Regions from separate parts of the Exiguobacterium sp. UBA3968 genome, predicted to be linked through region 2. Evidence: riboswitches for the same ligand, from Rfam matches in the RefSeq annotation. Region 2 holds a riboswitch; each other region holds the start of a gene.

The links. A riboswitch is a leader RNA that binds a small molecule or an ion and turns the genes downstream of it on or off. The one in region 2 is predicted to bind S-adenosylmethionine.
Region 1: linked by a shared signal. The riboswitch ahead of metK (methionine adenosyltransferase) and the one ahead of B3S86_RS13490 (LLM class flavin-dependent oxidoreductase) in region 2 are both predicted to bind S-adenosylmethionine.
Region 3: linked by a shared signal. The riboswitch ahead of B3S86_RS00275 (2,3-diketo-5-methylthiopentyl-1-phosphate enolase) and the one ahead of B3S86_RS13490 (LLM class flavin-dependent oxidoreductase) in region 2 are both predicted to bind S-adenosylmethionine.

Annotation. Positions count from the first base shown of each region.
Region 1 is NZ_DGCW01000005.1:1,634,824-1,641,986, reverse strand. Features, by position in the region: gene B3S86_RS10235 (EAL and HDOD domain-containing protein) at 1-862, shown strand, start outside; gene pckA (phosphoenolpyruvate carboxykinase (ATP)) at 889-2,457, opposite strand; SAM riboswitch class I at 2,692-2,818, shown strand; gene metK (methionine adenosyltransferase) at 2,947-4,155, shown strand; gene B3S86_RS10220 (GNAT family N-acetyltransferase) at 4,293-4,781, shown strand; gene B3S86_RS10215 (serine aminopeptidase domain-containing protein) at 4,860-5,564, shown strand; gene B3S86_RS10210 (class I SAM-dependent methyltransferase) at 5,615-6,211, opposite strand; gene B3S86_RS10205 (MDR family MFS transporter) at 6,368-7,163, shown strand, end outside.
Region 2 is NZ_DGCW01000007.1:144,057-151,219, forward strand. Features, by position in the region: gene B3S86_RS13470 (ABC-F family ATP-binding cassette domain-containing protein) at 190-1,812, shown strand; gene B3S86_RS13475 (NUDIX domain-containing protein) at 1,878-2,258, shown strand; gene B3S86_RS13480 (hypothetical protein) at 2,485-2,952, opposite strand; gene B3S86_RS13485 (ATP-grasp domain-containing protein) at 3,028-3,975, opposite strand; gene B3S86_RS13490 (LLM class flavin-dependent oxidoreductase) at 3,972-5,030, opposite strand; SAM riboswitch class I at 5,105-5,207, opposite strand; gene B3S86_RS13495 (DUF975 family protein) at 5,317-5,955, opposite strand; gene B3S86_RS13500 (DUF817 domain-containing protein) at 6,149-6,934, opposite strand; gene B3S86_RS13505 (YczE/YyaS/YitT family protein) at 7,088-7,163, shown strand, end outside.
Region 3 is NZ_DGCW01000004.1:17,725-24,887, reverse strand. Features, by position in the region: gene B3S86_RS00310 (DNA polymerase thumb domain-containing protein) at 1-255, opposite strand, end outside; gene B3S86_RS00305 (pentapeptide repeat-containing protein) at 432-1,070, shown strand; gene B3S86_RS00300 (MBL fold metallo-hydrolase) at 1,119-1,874, opposite strand; gene B3S86_RS00295 (arsinothricin resistance N-acetyltransferase ArsN1 family A) at 1,935-2,423, opposite strand; gene B3S86_RS00290 (1,2-dihydroxy-3-keto-5-methylthiopentene dioxygenase) at 2,549-3,085, opposite strand; gene B3S86_RS00285 (methylthioribulose 1-phosphate dehydratase) at 3,102-3,722, opposite strand; gene B3S86_RS00280 (2-hydroxy-3-keto-5-methylthiopentenyl-1-phosphate phosphatase) at 3,719-4,378, opposite strand; gene B3S86_RS00275 (2,3-diketo-5-methylthiopentyl-1-phosphate enolase) at 4,375-5,565, opposite strand; SAM riboswitch class I at 5,636-5,737, opposite strand; SAM riboswitch class I at 5,943-6,046, shown strand; gene mtnK (S-methyl-5-thioribose kinase) at 6,124-7,163, shown strand, end outside.

The sequences.
Region 1 (7,163 bases), on a different contig from region 2:
GATCGATTTAATTAAAATCGACATCGAGGCAATTTCCCCTCGCGAGCAAAGTGCCATTTTGCATATCGTTCGACGTAATTATCCTCATATTAAGATGCTTGCTGAACGTGTCGAGACGCACGAGGATCATACACGTTGTCTTGATATGGGGTATGACTGGTTCCAAGGCTATTTTTATGCTAAACCGATGCTGATGAAAGGGAAAGCTGTTCCACCACAATTGCCGGTGTTGTTAAAGATGCTGAAGTGGCTTGATACGGATGAGAAGTACGATGAAGTCATTGATGAAATCGAAGCCAATCCGTATATCAGCATCCAGGTATTACAACTAATCAATTCTCCGGGAGTGGGATTACGCAATACAGTTAGTTCCGTTCGTCAAGCGATCTCACTACTTGGCTTCGCTCAACTTAAAAGCTGGATTTCGTTGATTGTCTTACGTGAAATGAAGCTCGCAAGTCCTTATGAATGGTCGAATGAGTTGCTGCGATCTTCCTTACATTGCGCAAAGCTCTGTGAGTTGTTTGCAACAGAAACAAGGACGCTGCAACAAGAGAGTGCCTATATGATCGGCTTGTTATCGCATATCGATGCGTTATTGTCCGTTGATATTGACGACATCATCGATCAATTGCCAATCGAGGATTCCTTGAAGATTGTCCTCCAAGGAAAAGACCATCCGTTCCGGGATTGTCTAGTGCTTGCGATCAGCGCAGATCGCGGTGATTTCGAACAGTTCGAATTGCTCAGTCAACGGTTAGGTGTATCACTTCCGCGAGCATATGCGTTACTTACGGAAAGTCAGGAGTGGCTTATGCAAAAAGAGATGCATCTTCAAGAAGAGACAGATGCCATTCTATAAAAAAAAGAGCCCTGAGGCTCTTTTTTTTATAGACATGGACCTGCTGACTTGATCGCATCCGTCGCACTTTCGAAACGAAGGAAATTATGTTGGAATTTCTCAGCAAGCGAACGCGCTTGTGTGTTGTATTCGTCAGGATTTGACCAGACGCGTACCGGATTGAGTAATTCACTTGGAACACCAGGAACTTCAAGTGGCATATGAAGTCCGAAGATTGGGTGCTCTTCTGTTGGAATCGCTGCAAGTGTTCCGTTGACGGCAGCGTTGACCATCGTCCGTGTATACGATAGCTTCATTCGACTACCTGTCCCGTAAGCACCGCCTGTCCAGCCTGTGTTGACGAGATAAACGGTCACACCGTGACGATCAATCAGTTCTCCGAGCATCGTCGCATACTTTTCAGGTATCAGTGGAAGAAATGGTGAACCGAAGCATGTCGAGAACGTTGCTTCCGGTTCCGTGATACCACGCTCTGTTCCAGCAAGTTTTGATGTATAACCTGATAGGAAATGATACATCGCTTGTTCTTTCGTCAATTTACTGATCGGAGGCAAGACGCCATACGCATCAGCCGTCAAGAAGACAATCGTCTTCGGATGACCAGCCCGTGATGGAACAGCGATGTTATCGATCGCTGTGATCGGATAAGCAGCACGTGTATTTTCTGTCAACGATGTGTCATCATAATCAGGATGACGAGATTCATCGAGCACGACGTTTTCAAGGACAGTTCCGAAACGGATCGCATCAAAAATTTGCGGTTCTTTTTCGCGTGACAGATTGACCGTCTTCGCATAACATCCACCTTCAATGTTGAAGACGCCGTCATGCGACCAACCATGCTCATCGTCACCGATCAATTGACGGCTATCGTCTGCTGACAGGGTGGTCTTACCAGTACCGGATAGACCGAAGAACAAGGCGACGTCGCCTTCGTGTCCGACGTTTGCTGAACAGTGCATCGAAAGGACATTTTCTTGTGGTAAGAGGTAGTTCATGACAGAAAAGATCGATTTTTTGATTTCGCCCGCATATTCGGTTCCGCCGATCAAGACGATCCGGTGTTCGAACGACATGGCGATGAATGTCTCGGAATTCGTTCCGTCAACGGTAGGATCTGCTTTGAAATGTGGCGCGTAGACGACCGTGAACGGTTCGAAGGCAGCCACTTCAGGATACTCGCGTAAAAAGAGTTGTTTGGCAAACAGGTTATGCCAAGCGTATTGTGTGAGCACACGAACCGGAAGGGTGAAGTGCGTATCTGCCCCAGCAGCAGCTTCTGTGTAGTAGAGCTGATCGGCCTCGTTCATGTAACGAAGAACCTTTTGTAACAATTGTTCAAATTTGTCTCCATCCATCGGTTGGTTAACATGACCCCAATCAATGTGAGACTCGCAGGAAGAATCACGGACGATGAACTTATCTTTTGGTGAACGACCTGTAAATTTCCCCGTTTCTACAGATAGTGCGCCGTTCTCAGCAAGGACACCTTCTTCGTTTCGAATCGCATGTTCGACAAGTTCAGCAACAGATAGTTGTTTGAACACATGCTCTTTCTTGAGTAGTTCTTCGATATTCAGGACCGTCATCGGCATCCTGACCCCACCTTTCCCCTACGTTGGTTTTGGCTCACTGCATTTAGTATGACACATTCATTATATATGACATACTAAAGGGAGCGCAATCATTTTCTGGTGCTGATTTCTATTTATCTGGAAACGCTTTCAGCATTAATAGTTTAACATCTCTTTTAAAAAGTTTCGACTAGAATTTGAAACCTTGCTTGACAGAGTAGGTACAACTTTATATCATGTAATTCGTAACGGATACTCTTATTCTGAGCAGGTGGAGGGAACAAGGCCCGAAGAAACCCGGCAACCGTCCTACATTAATTCATATATTAATGAGGGAAAAGGTGCTCTCCTGAAGCGAAGTAAACACTTCGAACGATAAGAGGGTAAAGGAAGAACGCACAACCTTTCCCTGACCATTTTTTGGACTTGGAAAGGTTTTTTTCATTTTACCGTCCCACTCAACTAGGGGAAATGAGTACACCGTCAAATTCTTTTTTGGGAGGGTCATACATGACAAACCTTAATCGCCGACTATTCACGTCGGAGTCAGTCACTGAAGGTCATCCAGATAAAATCTGTGACCAAATTTCGGATTCAATCCTCGATGCGATTCTTGCAGCGGATCCAAACGCACGTGTTGCGGCAGAAACTTCTGTTACAACAGGTCTCGTTCTCGTTGCAGGTGAGATCACGACATCCACTTACGTCGACATTCCAAAAGTCGTTCGTGAAACGATTCGTGAAATCGGCTACACACGCGCGAAATACGGTTTCGATGCGGATACATGTGCTGTATTGACATCGATCGATGAGCAATCAGCAGATATCGCTCTTGGTGTCGACCAAGCGCTTGAAGCACGTGAAGGTAGCATGTCTGATGCAGAAATCGATGCAATCGGTGCAGGAGACCAAGGTCTTATGTTCGGTTACGCAACGAAAGAAACACCAGAACTCATGCCACTTCCAATTTCGCTTTCGCACCGTCTCGCACGCCGTTTGGCAGAAGTGCGTAAAAACGGTCAACTCGACTACCTTCGTCCGGACGGAAAAACACAAGTCACGGTCGAATACAACGAGAACAACGAGCCGGTTCGTGTCGATACGATCGTCATCTCGACACAACATGCGGAAGAAGTTACGCTTGAGCAAATCCAAGCTGATTTGAAAGAACACGTCATCACACCGGTCATCCCGGCTGAATACATCGACGCAGCAACGAAATTCTTCATCAACCCAACTGGTCGTTTCGTCATTGGCGGACCACAAGGAGATGCTGGATTGACTGGTCGTAAGATCATCGTTGATACGTATGGTGGATACGCACGCCACGGCGGTGGAGCATTCTCAGGTAAAGATCCAACAAAAGTCGACCGTTCAGCTGCATACGCAGCACGTTACGTCGCGAAGAACCTCGTTGCTGCAGGTCTTGCAGACAAAGCAGAAGTTCAACTTGCGTACGCAATCGGTGTCGCGCACCCTGTATCAATCGCAGTTGATACATTCGGCACAGGAAAACTTCCTGAAGCACAACTCGTCGAATTGGTTGCTGAAAACTTCGATCTTCGTCCGGCTGGAATCATCAACATGCTTGATCTCCGTCGTCCGATCTATCGTCAAACAGCTGCATACGGTCACTTCGGTCGTACAGATGTTGAGCTTCCATGGGAGCAAACAGATAAAGCAGCAGTTCTTGAAGAACAAGCAAAACGTTTCGCATAATCAAAAAGTCCGGAAATCCTACGTGGGTTTTCGGGCTTTTTTGTTTCCGCGGAACTTTGCAGGAAACGAATGTTTTTTCTAGAAAAGGGTAAAAGTACATGAGTCGATTTGTATGAGTATAAAGGGGGGTTCCGATTATGGAAATACGCGAAGCTATTCCAGCTGATGCAGGACGTATTCATGACATTGCTATCACATCTTGGTTGGATACGTATGAAGAAATCTATTCCGAACGTTCGAAAGCGCATTTCGTGCAGGAGGCGTATCCGCAAGAAGAAGTCGTTCGTGCGATCCGGACGGCGGAAGAAGCACGGGGAGAGTATTTTTATGTCGGAATCATCGACGAGGAAATCGTCGGTTTCATTCATGCTGTTGATGTCGAAGGAACATGGGAGATCATTCGGCTTTACGTCTTGCCGGAATATCAGCAAAACGGAATCGGAAGACGTCTGATTCGTGAACTCGAACGACAAGGAGCCGTCCCACTCGAAGTCTACGTGGAAGCACGTAACTATAAAGCGCGTCAATTCCTGACCTCATTTGGTTTTGAAGAACTTAGTGAGATGACGGAAGAAGTGTTTGGGCAAGCGGAATCAGTCGTTCGTCTTCGCCATGTTGCCTCGTGAAATCCGTCTCGGGACGGTTTCGTTTGCGTTTGAAATAAGGTATCGTGAAAAGGAAGTATGAAGTGAAGAGGTGAGTTTGTGGTTGAACAACCAACAGGAATCATCGTATTAGTCTATCCGTTACAACTGCGTGCCCGTCCGAGTGAAGCTTTGATTCGAGTACTCGAAAGAGAGTATGAAGTGCTACTCGTCGACGCACCACGTCGCATTTCGTTTGAAGAGCACGGTCAACTGTTAAAAGAAGCATTACGCGAAGCAGGAAAACGAAAGCTACCGATTCATATCATCGCCTGTAGCATGGGGGCACTCGTCGTCAATCGTCTGTTGCAAGAATATGAACTACCAGTCGCAAGTCTTGCGTTCGTTTCACCATTGTTTGATTGGCATCCGTCGAAACAACTCGGAGGTGTCAAACAAGTCTTCGCGAGTGCGTTTGATCGTTTCCGTCCCGATGCGCCACTCGGTACGTTGCCGTTTGGTCAAAGTACGGAAGATACCGTTCGCATCGGTGAACTGACGTATGCGCAGTACCGGGAAATCGAAGAAGAGATCGTCGTACATGACGAGGAACGAAAAAAACTGCCTCGTGTAAACTTGGCTTGTTTTTATGCACCAGACGATCAGTTCGCAGACGTCAAACTGACACTCGAAGTATGTCGGAAAATGGGTGGCGATCAGATTTACTTACAACGTCTACACGGTTTCCCGCATTTCAGCTTTGAACGGTTGAATACACGGTTTGCGGAAAAATTATTGTTGTTTTTTAAATTAGTCGAAGAATGAAAGAAGTGATGGTTTCCATAGCGGAAGCCATCACTTCTTTATTTCTACTGTCAGCGCACTTTTTTCTCGATCGCGATGATGAACGGTGGATGATTCTGTTGATTCAAGAAGCGGTACTGAAGAACGGCATAACCTTGCTGATCAAGGGCTGTGACGTAATCTAGGACAGCATCGCGTTCCCGTTTTCCTTCAAGATGACCGTGATAGACGACAAGGACGACAAGACCACCAGGTGCAAGTACCGGGAGGAGAGCGTCGAGTGCTTCAAGCGTCTCTTCACCTGTCGTCGTGATCGATTTATCACTTCCAGGCAAGTATCCGAGATTGAAGACGCCGGCACGAACAGGCCGTCGTTCGTCCGAAAGACGCGCACCAACATGGATGTGACTTTCGTGATAAAGATCGACGCGTTCTAACATTCCGGCTTCGTCGAGACGTCGTGTCGATTCCTCGATGGCTTGAGCTTGGACGTCGAACGCAAGGACTCTACCTTCTGGACCGACGCATTCTGCTAAGAACTGCGTATCATGTCCATTTCCGGCAGTCATATCGACGACGCAGTCACCAGGTTCGATGACGGACTCCAGTAATTGTTTCGTATAAGGTAGTACACGGGCAAGTGACATGGCATAGACTCCTGTTCCTATGGGCTGTTTTTCTCTTTATACATGATCATCGTATGTATGATTCCTCCTGCATTATACCATCTTTTGAGTCATTGACGAAAAGTGAAGTGGCTTGACAGGCGGGGGAGGGATTGCGTAAAGTGGCAAGGTTGAGAATGAAATAGGAGGACCAAAGGTATGCCAAAATTACCAAAAGCGGTCTGGATCCTCGTCCTTGCGATGGCCATCAATACGACGGGATCCTCTTTTTTATGGCCGTTCAATACATTATATATTCATGAATATTTAGGGGAGTCGATGACAAAAGCCGGAATGGCGTTATTCGTCAACTCAGCCTTAGCAATCGTTGGGAACTACTTAGGCGGAAAAGCGTTTGACCGACTCGGCGGAAAGAAGACGCTTGTCATCAGTGTCATCGGACTTGTCCTGTCTTCCGTCGGCTTGTTGCTATTTCATCAGACGTATATTGGATACGTCGCGATGCTTGGATTGATTGGATTCGTCGGTGGGATGGTTTTCCCAACGATCTACGCAATGACGGGCGTCATCTGGCCGGAAGGCGGACGCCGCGCCTTTAATGCGATCTATGTCGCGCAAAACGTCGGTGTAGCCCTCGGGACAGCTGTTAGTGGTCAAATTGCTGCTTTTTCGATTCAGTACATCTTCATCGCCAATCTCGTTCTCTATATCGTCTTTGCCATCATTTTGTTTGTCGGTTTGTCCTGGATTCAGGCGCCAGCGCGGATGCATGCGGCACATGACGAGATCGAAACGACACGCACACCACTTTCGCGCGGATCCGCACGGACGATGTTGCTCGTTTCGATCGGTTATGCCTTACTTTGGTTCGTTTATGTGCAATGGCAAGGGACCTTTGCTGTCCATACGAAATCGCTCGGTGTCACGATTTCCGAGTACTCGATTCTTTGGACAATCAATGGAGCGCTTATCGTGTTCGCACAACCTTTATTAA
Region 2 (7,163 bases):
CCTCTAGCGAATTCCTTACTTTCTTCTACGCATCCATCTGGAAAATGTTTCATTATTTTAAATATCCGGTTGCTTATTTTTAATTTCTGTCCTAATATGGAAAGAACTTTGCCTGCTCTACGACAGATCATGATTTGTGGTACACTCGAATGAGCACATCACTTACTAGAAACGAGGGTTCATCTCTATATGATTACAGTACAAAACGTCGGTCTTCGCTTTGCGGACCGAAAATTATTCGAAGACGTTAACATCAAGTTCACGCCAGGTAACTGTTACGGTCTGATCGGTGCGAACGGTGCCGGTAAATCAACGTTCTTGAAAATTCTCGCTGGTGACATTGAAGCACAACAAGGCGATGTCATCATCACACCAGGCGAACGCTTAGGCGTCCTTCGCCAGAACCATTACGAATACGAAGAATTCCAAGTCATCGAAACAGTCATGATGGGACACAAACGTCTCTATGAAGTCATGAAAGAAAAAGATGCGATTTATATGAAAGAAGATTTTTCAGATGAGGACGGCATGCGTGCTGCTGAACTCGAAGGTGAATTCGCTGAAATGAACGGTTGGGAAGCGGAGTCGGAAGCAGCGATGCTTCTACAAGGACTTGGCATCAAGGAAGACCTTCACTCGAAAACGATGGCTGAGCTGACAGGATCTGAAAAAGTTAAAGTCTTGCTTGCCCAAGCATTGTTCGGTAAACCTGACATTCTTTTACTCGATGAGCCGACAAACGGACTCGACCTGAAAGCTGTCAAATGGCTTGAAGAATTCTTGATCGGATTCGAAAACACGGTCATCGTCATTTCCCACGACCGTCACTTCTTGAACAACGTCTGTACGCACATGGCGGATCTTGATTACGGTAAGATCCAACTGTATATCGGAAACTATGATTTCTGGTATGAATCAAGTCAGCTTGCTTCGCGTATGGCAAGTGACCAAAACAAGAAAAAAGAAGAGAAGATTAAAGAACTTCAAGCCTTCATCGCACGTTTCAGCTCAAACGCTTCGAAAGCGAAACAAGCGACGTCACGGAAGAAATTGCTTGATAAAATCACACTCGACGACATTCGTCCATCATCACGTCGTTATCCGTTCGTTGGCTTTACGCCAGAACGCGAAATCGGAAATGATCTCTTGATGGTCGATGGTCTCTCGAAGACGATCGATGGCGTCAAAGTCCTTGATAATGTCCGCTTCTCGTTGAACAAGACGGATAAAGTCGCGTTCATCAGCCAGAGCGATATCGCGATCACGACACTATTCAAAATCCTTATGGGTGAGATGGAACCGGACAGCGGTACATTCAAATGGGGCGTCACGACTTCCCAATCATACTTGCCGAAAGATAACTCGGAATTCTTCGAAGGCTCGGATAAGACGATCCTCGATTGGCTCCGTCAGTATTCACCGGCAGATGAGAGCGATACGTTCCTCCGTGGATTCCTCGGTCGGATGCTCTTCTCAGGAGAAGAAGTCATGAAAAAAGCATCTGTCTTATCCGGGGGCGAAAAAGTCCGTTGTATGCTTTCAAAAGCGATGCTCAGTGGTGCTAACGTCCTTGTACTCGACGATCCAACGAACCACTTGGATCTCGAATCGATCACGGCACTCAACGATGGTTTGATCGCTTATAAAGGCGCAATGCTCTTCAGCTCGCATGACCACCAGTTCGTCGAAACGATCGCGAACCGCATCATCGAGTTGACACCAAACGGTATCGTCGATAAAGAAACGACATACGATGAGTATTTGAACAACGATACGATCCAACAGCAATTAACAGCGTTATACGCACAATGATTTTAAAAGAGACCGGAACTGTCGTTTCGGTCTCTTTTTTGAACACGTTGAAGGAGGAATGCGATATGCGACATCGCGTATGCGCTGCGTTGATTGAAGAGCAACAGATTCTAATGGTCGAGTTACATACCCCTTCCCGGACATTTTGGACGTTACCCGGCGGAGGTGTCGAGAACGGTGAAACTAAAGAGCATGCCGTCGTGCGAGAAGTGTTAGAAGAAACGCATCTTCACGTCACGGTCGAACGGAAACTTTACGAGATTTCAATGGATCAAGGAACAGAGACATGTTTTCTCGTTCGCCGTGTCTTAGATAGTCCTGAACCTCGACTCGGGATCGATCCTGAACTATCGCTTGATCAACAAGAATTACGAGCTGTTCGGTTTCGACCATTAAAGGAGCTTCAAGATGATTCACAGATTTCTCGTTTGCGTCGACTATCGTAACGATATAATCTTTGGATTAAATGAAAATTTAATAACCGTTTTTATACTTAAAAATAGTAGTCGGTAACTAAGCTTTTTGATAATCCAAAATCGCTCGATCCAGCGATAGAAAACGAGAACGTTATCAAGGTGTCGACTGCCTATCCGTTTTACCGAGTGGTCACAAATCGTATACGAATCGATAAGATATGAAAAAACGGATTCTCAGGTGCGGGAATCCGTTTTTTCATGCATTGTTCTTCTTTTGTTTTGCTGCCTCTTCTTCGACACGTTGCAACAAGCCCTGAACAATTTTCTCGTTTTCTCGTTCGCCACCGAGTGACAAGAGACTTTTCCCAACGAAGTTTGCCCCTTCATTTTTTCCTGTATAAATCAACAGACAACGAGCGTGTCCAAGTGGTTTGAGCGTAAACGTCATCTCAATCTTAAATATTTTAGCTAACGTGAATCCAATCGTATTTTGTTTAAAGTCCGGCTCATTCGTATAGGCTAAATCGGTCACGATGTAGGTTTCGAGTCGGTTGCCCTGCATGTACGTTTGACGATACGTCGAACCGACGACACCCGGTTTTCGTTCAATCACCTCATGCTGGACGACGTTCGGAATCAGACGTTGCAGCCGCGTGTGATCAAACAAGTGCCATGCTTCCTCAATCGGGATATCGAGCTGTCGTTCTTCTCTCCACGTAATCATAGATCCGCCCCCTTTCTATACAAATACCCTGTCATCCGGTCTTGTAACGTCCGGTGACAGGGCGGGAGCCGATTCTTATTTTACTGTGCTTGTTTCAAGAGCAGCTCCGAGGAACTTTGCCAGTTCAAGCATGCCGTAGCGTCCTGCAGCAGCTTCGGCATCGGAATTATAGTTCGTATTCGTATTGACATCATACGTATAGATCGTACCTGACGCATCCTTAATGAACTCGATACCTGCGACCGCAATCTGGTTCGCTTGGAGGAACGCTTCGTACTTTTCAATGATTGGATCATCGAAGCCTTCAACGATTTGGAACTTCATCGGTGTTTGCGGCGCTTCTTCACCAACTGGGCAAAACAAGTCGTCAATCACACACGCATCAGCTGGGCAAAGTTCGAATCCTTCCGACGTATCGACTCGGACCGCATAGACAAATTTTCCACCTACGAACTCACACCGCGTGATGTACGGTTCTGGTGCTTGGATGTACTCTTGAATCAACGTGATGCCATCGACTGGTTCGTCGAATGTCGAACCATCGAGATAAGCTTCAAGTGCTTCAATCGAATGGAATAACTGGACGCCGAGACCTTTCCCGGCACGGTTATGTTTCGTGATGAATGACGAAACACCGATTTCTTTTGCTGCTTGTACGATTTGATCACGTCCGACAGCAGCCGTTGTCTTTGGTACACGAATCCCAGCCTTACGTAACGCTGTGTATTGATTAACTTTGCTGACTTCAAGACGGAGCGCACGCGTTCCGTTAAAGACAGTGCGGTCATGCTCTTCTAACCAAGCGAGGACCCCTTCCGTCAACTCTGGCGCATAACGATGCCCCCGCGTATGCGAAGACGCACTCATACGACTGTAAAAGACACCTTCTGGCGGCAGTTCATCTAACGGTACGATTCCTTCATTTAAGTGCCACTGCTCGTACGGCAACTTGAGTTCTTCGAGACGTTTGATGAGATGATCCGTCCATTCTTGGTTTTCGTGGAGAATATGAATTTTTGTCATGATTGTTGACCTACCTTTCGTTTCGCTTCGACCAGTGGCATTACGTCACGGGCAAAGCGTTCCATTTCTTCAAGTTGTGGTGAGAATTGTAACAAGAGCAACGTGACACCAGCGGCTTCGAACGCTAGAATCCGTTCGGCAATCTGTTCTGGTGTTCCGATCAAGTTCGGTCGCAGACCACGGTTCGAGACGGAATAATCATTTCGTTCGACCTGTTGTTCGAGTTGCGATTTACTGATGAAATCTTGATAACCGGCATAACCGGCGCTGTCTTCCTTGACGTCCGTGATGCGTTGCCACTCAAGAAGCGCTTCTTCTTCCGTATACCGACAAATGATGTAGGCAGCAAGACCGAAGCTCTCAAGCGGTGCGTGTCCCGTCGCTTCCCGGCGTACTTTCATATCATTGATTTTATGAGCTACTTCTTCAACAGTGCCTCCATGCATGACGTAGGCATCACAATGTTCGACGATCGTCCGTTTTCCGGCTTCACTCTCTCCACCAGCGTAGAGCTTAATCCCCGGACGCTGGACGGGTTTCGGATGGAGTTCTGCCTGTTCGATCGTGTAGTGATTGCCGGAGAAGCTGTACGGTGACGCATCTGCCCATAGTCCTTTCATGACCGTGACGAACTCTTCCGTTCGGGCATAGCGTTCATCGTGTGCAGTAAAAATACCGTTGTATTGTTTTGCTTCTTCTGCCCACCAGGCCGAGACGACATTGAGCGTAAATCGTCCTCCACTCAACTGATCGATGTTTGCCGCCATCTTCGCCGTCGTCGCCGGATTATGGAACCCGGGACGAACCGCTGTCATGATTTCAAGGCGTTCTGTTGTTGCAGCAATCGCCGCTGCCGTTGTCCATGCCTCAAGACTCGGTTCCTTGATGCCTTTGATATCGTTCAAGTTCAATTCCGCAATCAACGTCGTCGAGAAGCCGATCCGTTCAGCTGTTTGTGCGACTTGTTTCGCATAATCGAATGTCGCTGGCATCTGTTCATCCTCGACGTTACGTAGCCATCCCCCAAAAATCGGTAACCAAAAACCATACTCCACTCCATCGTCCCCCTTATCATAAAAAAACGCTCTTTTCGAAGTTCGAAAAGAGCGACGGTATCTTGTCCTGTCCGCTCTTATCTTCAGAAGGTATTCCTTCCTGGAAGTAGCACCTTCCGCCATAGCGGGGTTGCTGAAGTGTCTTCGGGCCAGTCCCTCGACTTCTCTAGATAAGATGTGTTGCATTCATCGTACAGAATTCATTGAACTAAAGCAACCATTAAACCGTCTTTTCCTATCGGATTTATTCCAAAGAAAAATCCCGACGTAGTGTCGGGATTCGGAATTAGTATGGTGCGACGAAATCTGATGTCTGCTCTGGCGCCTGCTCCCCACGAATACGATCGTAGAATTTGGCAAGCGTGACACTGAAGTATGGTCCGACCCATAGGACAGCAAGACCAAGCGTAACGATAACAAGCAACGCCCAACCGATAAACGATAAGAAGAGCAAGAATGCTTCCATCTTGTGTCCATCCATGAGTTGCCGTGAGCGTGTAATTGCCTCGAGAATACCGATTGACGGCTCATCCCGAAGGATGTAGTACGTCAACAAGTAAGAGAATGACTTGATGATACCAGGGATGATTAAGAGTAACGTCCAGAGCGCGATAAAGATGAACTGAACAATGGCCAGCCCCACCACTTTCAGGAACATACCATATGGCTCAAACAAATCCGTCACTTTCGTTTCTTCGCCACGAGCAATCGACATGGCAATCCATGTCCAACCGACTCCTACTGGAATCAATAAAATCGACACCAATGATACAACGAGATCTATACTACTAGACGGCTCATCGATATCCGATCCAAATAAATTAGGAACACCCTGAATAATACTAAACAGCAGAAAAGCTAGGACTGCAAATCCCCAACGACCGCTGAGCGACTCCTTCGCTGCTTTCTTTAATTGAGATGACATGAGTAAGGTCCTCCTTGAAAAATAAGTTCTCACCTTACTCTACGGCTTAAAACTTCTAATGTTTCACTCTTTTTTCAATAATTTCCCGTCTCGTCACTGGTTGAGCCAAACACGCTCAAGTTGTCGTCCACATGTTAGAACGAACGTTGAACATCGAAGCGCTTCATCGCAAACGAAATGTCATGTTTTTCGTCTATGTACGCTGATATATCTCCACAGCCGGATCCTGTTGCTTGTATTTCGCGACGATGACGATCAGGACCGTGATGATCACAAGCAGGAACCAAGAAGACAACTTTCCGAGATCAACGACTTCCCATCCTCTTTCCTGATGTGGATAGACCCACCCTTTAAAGAACGTCACGATATTCTCAGCGATCCAAATAAAGAACGCGATCAGTAAAAAAGACAGGACGAGCGGCATGCGGTAGATCGTCTGCTCGATCGTAAAATGAACCCATGACTTATAGAAGACAAGGACGACGAGGACCATCAATAGCCAGCGTGCATCGAAGATCCAGTGGTGGGTGAAGAAGTTGAGATAGACGAGACTGCCTACGCTGATCGCAAGCCAAGGTGGTGGAAATGCTGTGAAGCGTAAATGAAATCTTCGGAACGCTTGACAGACATAACTTGCGACACTTGCATACATGAATCCTGCATACAAAGGAACACCAGCCACTTTCGTTAGAGCCTGTTCCGGATAACTCCAAGACCCAACGTTCACTTTGAACAGTTCAAGTGCTAGACCAATCACGTGAAAGAGTAAGATCAGTTTGAACTCTTCCAGCGTTTCATAACGCGTGACAAGTAAGACGATTTGGACGAGAAGACACCATAGCAACAGGAGATCGTATCGAGCGATCGGTTCAGCAGGAAGATAACGTGAAAGAGCAAGCGCTGCGAAAATCATGACGGGAAAGACGCAACAGATGGCTTCTATGTATGTAAAACGAATCAGGTGCCGGATCGCTTTCATCCTGTCATCTCCTTTTTTCTTCAGTATACGTTTCTCTTTCGACCTTCCCCTCCTTCTTAAGATGGAAAAAACGGAAAATTTCGTCTTTCTTCTTCTACTTTCCTCATGATACAGTTAACGAATCAATTATTTTTAAGAAATGAGGTGTTAGACATGACGCGTCATCGTGCTTCCTGGTTATTACGCGCTACGTTAAAGTGGGGACTCTTCCTACTCGGTTTATTTTTAC
Region 3 (7,163 bases), on a different contig from region 2:
TTGAATCGTACGACGAATGGCGTAGGGTAATTGCTCGATTTCGTACAGTCGACCGGCTGTCTTGATTCCAAGCGCTTTTAGGGCGGGAGTAGCGGCGAGAATGACGGATCCGCTTCGTCTTAAATCGGAGACGACCGCAAGACGTGTCGTTAAGGGAGGGAGATTGCGATACTGGCATTCACAGCTGGCGTAGAAGGAAACACTGTCAACACAAAAAATACGTTTATTCTGTGGTAAAACGACGGAAGGAAACATTTGAATCACTCCTTTACATAAAAGAACATATGTTCTTGTTTTGATTTTCTTTGACTATAGCATGGTCTCAAAGTGTCTCAAAATAAAAAACTGTTGAAAAAAGAGGGAATTCGAACGATTGACCCTTATGCAAGAGGAGTTTGATACACTAAAGGAGAGAAAAAGGGGGAATTTCTATGAAAGAGATCGTTATCCGTTTACCAGAATTACCGAAAACGCTTCAAGCAGAGACGTTCGATCAAGTCGAAATCGACGATCCATATCTGAAAGGAGCACGTTATGAAAAGGAGTCGATGCCTGTCGAACTGACGGAGCGTATCGATGCCTATCAAGTATGTTTTCAAAATGTCTCGTTCGCGAACCTCACCTTTGACCGCGGTTCGTTCGAAGATATTCGTTTCGAGCAATGTGACTTAACAGGATGTCACTTCCAAGAAACCCGTTTTCACCGCGTGTCTTTCGTCGGATGCCGGATGACGGGTGTTCAGTTTGAAGATTGTACGCTTGATCATCTGACGATCGAAGAAGGACTCGCAGACTATGCCCAGTTCATTCGTAGTACTGTCCGTCATCAGCATTGGAGTGAAACGACGATGAAAGAAGCACAGTTCTTCGAAGTGAAACCGACCCATTGGAAACTCGAAGCGGTCCGGCTTACTGATAGCCAATGGATTGAAACACCATTAAAAGGTCTTGATCTCCGGCAGACGGAACTCTCTGGTATCACAATCGATCCGCGATTTTTACCGGGCGCAGTCATTACGGAAGAACAAGCAGTCGCCTTCGCTCGATTATTAGGATTGGTCATTCCATGAAAAAAGTCTCTTTTCGATGAATTTCGAAAAGAGACTTTTGATTTGTTCTTAAAATGACATCGTTTCGCCATCTTCCGGAATGAGGAAATGGGCAGAGAGGTGGAAAGCAGCTAAAAAGTCAGCAATCATGTCGCGCCGTAGGAGACAGTGATTGACGGACTCGAGGTGCGAGACGATGATCGTTGCTTCCGCTGCTGCTTCGTGTACGGCAAGGAGATCACGCTGCGACATCGTGATCGGTTCTCCCGTCAGGAACTGGGCAGCCCCACTGTTGACGACGATGATATCTGGTGTATGTTGTTCAATCGCATGCGCGACCTCGTCACACCAGATCGTATCACCTGCGATATAAAGCGTCGGTTCGTCCGGATGCGTGAGGACGAGTCCGGAGACATGTCCCATTCGTTCACCGATTTCACCGACACCATGCTGTCCACCTGTTCGATGGACCTGGATATCACCGATCGTCACACCGGAATCGAAGGAAGAGACGTTCGTGAAGCCGGCTTCTCGGATTTGCCGTGCGTCTTCTTCTTGCTGCGCATAGAATGGCAAATGCTTGGGTAGAAATTGTTTTGCAGCATCATCGAAATGATCCGCGTGCAGATGCGTGACGAAGACAGCGTCAGGATCGAGCAGTGTCTTAACATCGACCGGTAAGTCGACGAGTGGATTGGCGACGGCATTCGGCGTTTGACCGAAAGGAGGTAGACTGCCTTTTTCGCCGAGAAACGGATCGATTAGTAAAACTTGATTGGCATACGTGACGACAAGCGTCGCATTACGAATTTGTTGAATATCCATTAGGTTCATCCTCTCTCAATGACTCGGATTGATTATTCCCCGTCTGGCATTCAATGAATCCTATCGTAAGCGTTTCTCCATCGCCATGACGTCGACGTATTCGCCGTTCAAGCGACCTTGTTCCTTAAATGTCCCAACAATCCGGAATCCGGAACGGATGTAGAGCTTTTGTCCGATTTTATTGAACGGGAAGGTAAAGAGAATCAGCTTATGCATCTGATGATCGCGCGCATGTTGTTCGGCAGTTTCTAACAACTGTGTCCCGATCCCTTGTCCGCGATGTGTTCGAGTAATGTAGACGGAAATCTCACCAACTGTCGCATAGACAGGACGCGGGTTATACGGATCAAGAGAAATGAAGCCGAGGACACCTGTCTCATCTTCTGCGACATATCCAGCGTAGCGATGCGTACGCTCTGCATACCACTGGGTCATGAACGATAAATCTTTTCGATCCGTCTCAAGCGTTGCGATTCGGTCTTCGATGCCTTCATTATAAATGGATAGAACGGCGGGTAAATCATGTTCCGTTACAGGACGAATATGCATGTTGCTCACTCCCCAATCGCTTTTCCCTCATTATATCTGTTACGTGTCGATGTAGTGATATGTTTGTGAGATAAGAAAAAGCGCCGATTCTCCTTATATAGAAGAAATCAACGCTTTTGTCGTTCTTAAGAGACCGTGGATGTCTCGTTCTCGTAAATTGGAACCCAGCCATCCGTCGTGACGAAAATTCGAACAGCGACGACTTTCCGATCCTCTTGGAGCGTAAAGTAGTGGCGTGTATTGACAGGAACAGAAATCAAATCACCAGGATTGAGTTCGATGTTATAGTAGCCGACTTCTTCGTCTTTGATCGCGAAGACGCCGTGACCGCTTACGATGAAACGGACTTCATCATCCGTGTGATGATGTTCTTTCTGGAAGTTGACGAGCAACTCGTCAAGGTTCGGTGTCGTATCCGAAAGTGAAATGATATCAGCTGTCTGATATCCACGACGTTCTGATACGTCTTTGATTTCTGGAGCGAACGTATCGAGAATCGTTTGTTTGTCGGCATCCGTCAGTGTGAAGTTCTCGACGAGAGGTGCTGGTAGTTTTGAGACGTCCCATTGTTCGTAAAGAACGCCGCGCGATGCGAGGAAGTCAGCGACTTCCGTTTGATCCGTATACCGTGTGTTTGTTTCTTGGAATAAGACTGTTGCCATGAGATGATTCCTCCTTTTAATAGATAGATTGACGGCATGATTGCAACGTCAACGTATAGTTGAATAAAAACTCGAAGGCTTCGAGGTGTTTCTTTGCTTCAAAGGCGGTCGGTGCCCAGACCGTGATTCCGTGATTGCGAATCAGGACGGCACCGCTGTCCGCTGTGACATATGGCGCAAAAGCAGCAGCGAGTGTCGGGATGTCCGCGTGATTCGGAATGATCGGCACCGTGACCGTCGCATCTTCTTCCCAGTGACCGAGTGCCTTGATGATTTCTTGACCGGAGAAGGTGATACTTCCCTGATCGCCATATAACTCCGAAATCACATTGTTCGCAATCGTATGGACATGCAGGGAACATCCGGCGTTCGTTCGGTTGAACACTTCGACATGGAGCAATGTCTCAGCAGAAGGGCGCCCGGATTGCTCGCCGATCAATTGACCGGTCGCATCGACATGAACGAAGTCGTCAGGAGTCGTCTGCCGCTTATCTTTCCCACTTGCCGTCACAAGAAATTCAATCGGAATACCGGACGTCCGAATGGCGAGGTTACCACTCGTACCAGGGAACCAATCGCGCGCTGCAAGTTCTTGTTTGATGGCGCGTAGTTCTTCATACCGTCGCATGAATGTCATATCGTCACCTCCGATCGTGCTAAATCATGAACGATATCGTGGAACGTCTCAAAAGGTGTATAGGCGATATCATTTTCTTCACACAACGTGATCAGATAATCACGGGCATAGACACGATCCGCTTGTTTTGCGAGTTCGAAGTCCGTCACTGAGTCACCGATGACGATGATGACGTCATCGTCTTTGCATAATGTACGGGCAACGGATGTTTTACAACAGCCGCATCCATTCGTGCAATGGACATCGCAGGCGTGTGGCCAATCGATGTGGACGAATGGACCACTGAAATCGGCAATGTTACAGTAAATCTGCTCTTGCTCGAGGAACGGTGCTAAGATCGGTTCGACGAAAAAGTCCATTCCACCGCTAACAATCGAAAAATGGATTCCTTGACGACGACTGTACTGAAGCAACTCCGAAAATCCTTCGCGAATGACAGCGCGCTCCATCAAGAAATCAAGATAGTCCGCTTTACCGTCGGACGGCAGAAGCGCGAACATCTGCCCGACACCACTTTGGATCGATAACGTCCGGTCGAGCACGCCACGTTTCAACGGTTCGAAGTCATTCACTGGCGCAAATACCTCCATGAGTGCAATGATGTTATCCTGCATCGTCACGGTACCGTCGAAGTCACAAAGAATTCGTAAGGTCATGACTTGATCCCCCAAGCGTCGAGCGCGACTCGTAATTCTTCATGTCGTGACGCAGCATTCGATAGGGATTCATTTGCGAGTGCCGCATCAAGTGCTTGACGAAAAGCGATAACACCAGCCGCAGCACCTTGCGGATGACCATGTACGCCACCACCAGCGTTGATGACGGAATCGATCCCGAAGTCGCGTACGAGTTGAGCAACGAGTCCTGGGTGAATACCGGCTGAAGGGACAGGGAAAATCGCTTTCGTCTGACCGAGGCGAGTCGCTTCGACCGCGATGCCGCGGGCGACGTCCTTCGGAAGAGCGACATTGCCGTAAGGTGACGGGAATAGTGTTAAGTCTGCACCAGCAACGCGCGGTAATGTGCCAAGTAAGACAGGCGCTGCAACACCGTGGTTCGGGCTAGCAATCAATGCACCGCTGTAAGCCGGATGATTGAAAATGGGAACGTTGATCTCCGGATCACTTGCCAATTCACGTAAGACGTCGAGTCCGTATGTGAAGGTATTCAACAAGAAAGCAGTTGCTCCAGCGTCAATCAATCGTTTGGCTTGATCCTTGAGCGTAAAGACGGGACCACTAAGTGTGATCGCATACAACGCACGTTTACCGGTCCGGTGGAAATGAGCATCGATAACCTCACGTCCTATCCGTGCCCGATCAATCGTCGGTGTCAACGGATTGTCATATAGGATCTCATCGTCCTTGACGAGATCGATCCCACCAGCAAGTTGTCCTTCGAGTTGATCACGAAGGAACGATAAATCGCGTCCGATGACCCCTTTGAAGATGCTCATTAACAGTGGACGATCTTCGACACCAATCAAGGAACGAACCCCTTCGATCCCGAACTTCGCACCTGGAAAATCCGACGTGAATGTATCGGGTAGTAGCAGTTCTGTTAATTTGATTTCACCGTCGAGTGAGAGTTTCCCGAAGACGGTCGTCAAGATCGCAGAAAAGTCGCGCGATACATTGTGTTCCGGGTAACGAATCGTGATATAGCCTTTACCGTCGCGCTCTTCCGTATGTACGACTTCTCCTTTGAATGAGGCGAGTTGTTGTTGCTCAAGATGATTCAGCTCCGTCCAGGAACCAACCGTCAGACCAAGCGCGAGTTGTTCGGCGCGTTGCTCCAGTCGATCGCGGGCGGTCAATTGATAAGTAGCTGTGATGTAAGCCATGTCTTTCCTCCTTCAATAAAAAAATGGTCTCTTGTCAGCGACAAGAGACCATGAATGATTCGAACGTGGACTCTTATCTGTCAGCTTAGTAGCTGCAAGAATTAGCACCGTGCCAAAAGGTCGGTTGCTGCGACATCGTAGGGCTTGTCCCTCCGTCTGCTCTTGATAAGAATTGGATGAAATTGTGAAATCTAATTGCAATTTTTACATGAGAGTCACGACTTGTCAAACTATTTTTAGAAAATTTATTTTTTTGAAAATACTCTTTCTATATATGGAGCGAAAACGATATCCGTTTCTGCTTGATTTCGATTTGACAGCAGGGAAGAGGATTGCGTAAGATTCAAATCAATATCACACACGACAACTACATACGACTCTTATCGCGAGTTGGCAGAGGGAATTGGCCCGATGACGCCGCAGCAACCGACCACTTGGCACGGTGCTAAATCCAACAGACGTTTCGTCTGAGAGATAAGAGGACGCAGTGACTTTCCTGCGCCTCTTTTCGATGACGAAAAGAGGCGCTTTTTCGTGTATCACATAGGGGGAACTGAGATGACATACAAAGCATTTACAGAACAGGACGCGATCGAACGGGTCCGCTCACTAGGACTGATCGGCGACGGAACCGTCGAAGCAGAAGAGATTGGCGACGGCAATCTGAACCTTGTCTTTCGAATTCGAGAAGGTGAACATCGATTGATTCTAAAACAAGCACTCCCGTACGCGAAAGTCGTCGGTGAGAGCTGGCCACTATCACTCGAGCGGGCGTGGATCGAGCAATCCGCACTCCGTGAATTCGCCCGGCATGCCGTGCCGTTCGTACCGCGTGTCTTTCATGCTAGTCACGACGAGGCGTATACGGTCATGGAAGATCTTTCACATCTGACAATCGTTCGAAGCGGTTTACTCGCAGGTGAACAGTATCCGTTGCTTGCGGAACATATTGGTTCTTATCTCGCTCGGACTTTATTCCATACATCGGACTTTGCGCTTGGTCCGGTTGAAAAAAAACGCGTCGCCCGAACGTACTACAATCCGGACTTGTGCGACATCACGGAAAAATTAATCTTCACGGATCCGTTCCATGACGCGGAGACGAACGAGATTGAAGCCGGGCTTGAAGAAGAGGTGGCACGTCTGTGGGCGGACGATGAGTTGAAACGCGAAGTCGCAAAACTCGAAGCGCTTTTCATCACGAAAGGAGATGCGTTGCTACACGGCGATCTACATACAGGAAGCATCTTTGCTTCGGCAACAGAAACGAAAGTCATCGATCCAGAATTCGCCTTTTATGGTCCATTCGGATTCGATGTCGGACAGTTCATCGCCCACTTATTCTTTGCAGCATACCCGGATTATTCAGCACTTCGTGATGCCCGGATTCGCGACATCGATACGTTCTGGCTGACGTTCGCTTCGACGTTCCGCGCCTTATGGGAACGCGAAGCCGTCGAACCATTCCGGACATCGGGACTCGTCGACGATGTACTGAGCACGATCTTGCAGGATGCACTCGGCTTTGCCGGTTGCGAACTGATTCGTCGGACGATCGGACTCGCACCAGTCGCTGATTTAGAAACGATTAGTTCTAT